2 regions of the Planifilum fimeticola genome follow, and region 2 is predicted to be linked to the other one. Evidence: riboswitches for the same ligand, from Rfam matches in the RefSeq annotation. Region 2 holds a riboswitch; the other holds the start of a gene.
The links. A riboswitch is a leader RNA that binds a small molecule or an ion and turns the genes downstream of it on or off. The one in region 2 is predicted to bind cobalamin.
Positions count from the first base shown of each region.

Region 1: it holds a riboswitch for cobalamin, as region 2 does, so the genes downstream of both, CLV97_RS09985 (ABC transporter substrate-binding protein) here and CLV97_RS15690 (ribonucleoside-diphosphate reductase subunit alpha) in region 2, are expected to answer to the same signal.

Region 1 is NZ_PVNE01000014.1:69,512-71,684, reverse strand. It holds gene CLV97_RS09985 (ABC transporter substrate-binding protein) at 1-917, opposite strand, end outside; cobalamin riboswitch at 1,058-1,249, opposite strand; gene CLV97_RS09980 (alpha/beta hydrolase family protein) at 1,380-2,173, shown strand, end outside.
Region 2 is NZ_PVNE01000032.1:23,552-25,724, forward strand. It holds gene CLV97_RS15685 (aminotransferase class I/II-fold pyridoxal phosphate-dependent enzyme) at 1-525, opposite strand, end outside; cobalamin riboswitch at 739-946, shown strand; gene CLV97_RS15690 (ribonucleoside-diphosphate reductase subunit alpha) at 988-2,173, shown strand, end outside.

The DNA of each region.
Region 1 (2,173 bases), on a different contig from region 2:
AAAATCTGGGCGATCTGCTTCAGCCCCTTCGTAATCCGGGGACCGGGCAGGGTGGTCCAATCCGGGTTGAGGGAATGAATCCGGTTCGCCTTCACCGCCGCGATCCGGTCCCAACCGGGACGGGAAGCGACGGATTTATCCGCTTTTCCGTAGGTGGTCAGGATCACATCCGGATTCCACTTGATGACCTTTTCCCCGGACACCTGGGGCCAACCCTTCATCTCGGCCGCCACATTCCGACCTCCCGCCAGGGTGATCAGTTCGTTCAAAAAGGTGTCTCCCCCGACGGTAAAGGGAGTCGGATCGACCTCGACCCACACCTTCAACCTCTCCTCCTCCGGGATGGACGCCACCTTTTGTACCACCTGCTCTTTCTCCTTCTCCATCTTCGCGATCAGCTGGTCCGCCTCTTTCACGGCGCCGGTCGCCTTCCCCACACGGCGGATCGACTCGTACACACCCTCCAGACTTTGGGCATCCACGGACAACACCGTCAAGCCCAGGGAGCGCAGTTTTTCGACCGTCTCCCCGTTGAGCGGCGAGGCGAGGACCAGATCCGGCTTCAACCCCACCACTTTTTCGACATTGACGTTGATGTCGCCCACCTTCTCAATTTCCTTCACTTCCGGAGGGTAATCGTCATTGGCCGTCACGCCGACGATCCGGTCCCCGAGCCCGAGGGCAAAGGCGATCTCCGTGGTGCTTGGAATCAGGGACACGATCCGCTTCGGCTCCCGGTCGACGGTCACCTCCGCGCCGGTATCATCCTTGACCGTCACCGGAAAAGAGGATCCCGGCTCCTGCGCCGCCTGCGGTTTGTCCACTTTTGCCGCATCCGGGTTGCCGCAGCCGAAAAGACCCGCGGCCAGGACGAAAACCAACATCCAAGCGAAAATCCTGCGGAACCTTCGATTCATCCCTTCCTTTCCCCTCCCTTAAAAAGCTCAAAAAAAAACCCACACCTCCATCGAGGCACGGGGGAATGCTCACGTGAAGCCGCGACGACGGGACGTGCCGCAGCCTGCGTGCTCCCCTTTTACCTCGAAAGGAGAACCGCAAGTGTTAGGCGAAAACGGCAGGTCTCCTGGCTCGTGGATCTTCGCTCCACCGCGCCTTCCCATCCAAACGGACAGTGGCATCGTGCGGTTTCGCTCCCCACTCACAGTGGCGGGACCGCGCCGGATTTGCACCGGACTTCCCTTTTCACTTCCGTGCGCTGGCACGAAAGACCGCTTTCACCGTATTCACTTGTGGCTTCATTATACCGACAAGGCCTACCGACTGGCAAGAGGATTTGAAGGGTCCGATCCAGAAGAGGAATTGTTGCGACCCCATGGGAAAGGAGGAAAAAGGCGCAGCGTCCTCTTGCGCCGGAGGAGATGCGGAAACAATCGTTCGTTCTCGAGGTGGGGAAAGAAGAGCGGGTCCTTCGCGGCGACCTGTACGCCGCCGAAAACGCCCGCAGGCTCCCGACGGTGGTCATCCTTCACGGCTTCAAGGGTTTCAAGGATTGGGGCTTTTTTCCCCACGCCGCGGAAGCCCTGGCGGAGCGGGGCTTTGGAGTCATCACCTTCAACTTCTCCATGAACGGAGTGGGGGAAAACCCCTTCGAATTTACCGAATTGGACAAGTTTGCGCGGAACACCTACAGCCGCGAACAGGAGGATGTGGCAAAAATCATCGGAGAAATCAAGGCGGGGCTTCTTCCTCCCGACGGAACCCTTGATCCGGACCGGATCGGACTGATCGGCCACAGTCGAGGTGGGGCGAACAGCCTGCTGTACGCCCTGGACGATCCGGATGTCAAGGGCGTGGTCACCTGGAACGGCGTCGCCGACGTGGATATCTTCCCTGAGGAATTGAAACGGGAGATCCGCGAAAAGGGAACGGGAACGGTTTTGAACGCCCGAACCGGTCAGGAGATGCCCATTCACCGGGAAGTGCTGGAGGATCTGGAAGCTCATCGGGAACGATGGAATCTCCTGAAGCGACTGCCCGGGTGGGATCGTCCCCTGCTGATCCTGCAGGGGGATCAGGATGCTCCCCGATTGGTGGAGGGGGCCCGTCAGCTTCATCAAGCCGCCCGGAAATCCACCCTTCAACTCCTGCCCGGAACAGGCCACACCTTTGGAGCCGTCCATCCCTTCCGGGGATCCACTCCCCATTTGGAGCG
Region 2 (2,173 bases):
GCCGGGATAATTGAGGATCATCATCTTAGCCCGTTCGAGAACCGCCTCGGGAATCGCCTCCAGCCGGGGCAAAAAACCGTTTTCCTCCTCCAGGGGCATCGGATGGGGAACCCCGCCGGCGATCCGCACGCTCGCCTCGTAGATGGGATAGCCGGGATCGGGAACGAGGACGACATCGCCGGGATCGATCACGGTCATGGCCAGATGGGCCAACCCGTCCTGAGACCCCATCAACTGCAGCACTTCGTCAGGATTGAGGCGAACGCCGTACCTCTCCTCGTAGAAGGCCGCCACTTTTCCGTTGAAGGTCGGTATCGCCTCCAGGGTGTAGCCGTACTTGCTCTCATCCATTGACCATTTTCGGATCGCCTCCATCACTTCCCGGGGCGGCGGCAGGTCCGGGCTGCCCACGCTCAGATCGATCACCGTCTTCCCGCTTTCCATCACCCGCCGCTTCGCCCGCAACAATTTGTTAAAGACGCCCAAGGGCAACTGTTGGATATTTTTTGACGGTTGAATGCGCATCGGAATCCTCCTTGAAAAGTGGCGTTCAGCCGCGTTTTTCACTCATCATAAACATTTGCAAAGGCGGTTGCAACGGGGAAATCAATTGCAACTCCGCTTCGTTTCCACGCTCTCCCTTTTTGTTCCGCAAGTGTTGACAACCTCCGTTACGCCGTGGTACTTTAAAACAAACACAATATTTTGTTGTTTATTTATAAACGAACAACAATATATCGGGTTTTGTCGGGTGAAGGTGCCTGTAAAGGCTGAAAAGGGAATCCGGTGAAAATCCGGAACTGTCCCCGCAACTGTGAATGCGGACGAACGGGTCATATCCACTGCATCGGAAGGGTCGGCGCCGTACCGCCGGCTGTCGATGCGGGAAGGGACTCCGGTAGGATGATGCATGAGTCAGTATACCTGCCTTCCCCGCCTGACACGACACTTCTTCGGGGGGTGAGAAGTGGAAGCGGGGGAACCCTTGTGCCTTTTTCCAGCCGTTCATCCGCTCCATCCCGGGCGGAATTTTTATTTGAATGGAAAGGAGAAGGAAAATCCGTGACCCAATCCATCCCGGCAAGCCAAAATCAAGCGCTTGACCAAAGGGAGGCGGAATCCCGCATCGACCGGGTCCTCTCGGGCCTTCAGCTGAAGGGACTTCCAGAGTTCAAAGAAAAGATCCTCCGGATGGTCTCCCAAAAACCCAGCCTTTCGGAGGATCAGCTGACGCAGCTCTTGGTTGCGACCGCCTTGGAAAACGTGGATGAAGCCAACGCCCCATGGAGTTTTGCCGCGGCGAGAATCTATCTGGACCATCTCTATCGCAAAGCGGGTAAAAACCGGGGCTATGCGGGGAAAAAATACGGCGATTACTATCAACTGCAAAGGACGTTGGTGGAAAAGGGGATCTACTCCCCCCACATCCTGGACAAATACACGGAGGAGGAGATCCGGCAGCTTTCCCGTCTCATCGACCCCGACAAAGACCTTCTGTTCGATTATCCCGGCCTGCACACGCTGGCCACCCGCTATCTGGCGACCGACCACGACAAAAACGTCTATGAGCTCCCCCAGGAGCGTTGGCTGACGATCGCTTTGCACCTGATGCAGGATGAGCCGAAGGAGCGCAGGCGCCTCCTGGTTCGGGAAGCCTATTGGGCCCTGTCCAACCTCTACATGACGGTGGCCACCCCCACCTTGGCCAATGCCGGGCTCTCCCACGGTCAGCTGTCCAGCTGCTTCATCGACACGGTCTCCGACTCCCTCATCGACATATACAACAGCAACACCGACGTGGCCCGGCTTTCCAAAGACGGAGGGGGCATCGGCGTCTACCTGGGAAAGGTGAGAAGCCGCGGCAGCGATATCAAAGGCTTCAAGGGGGCTTCCTCAGGCATCGTCCCCTGGACGAGGCAGCTCAACAACACCGCCGTCAGCGTCGATCAGCTCGGAAGGAGAAAGGGAGCCGTCTGCGTCTATCTCGACGTCTGGCATCCCGACATCCTTTCCTTTCTGGATCTGAAATTGAACAACGGGGATGAGCGGCAGCGGGCCCACGACATCTTCACGGGCGTCTGCATTCCCGATCTGTTTATGGAGCAGGTGGAAAAGCGGGGGGACTGGTATCTGTTCGATCCCCACGAAGTCCGGCAGGTCATGGGATTTTCCC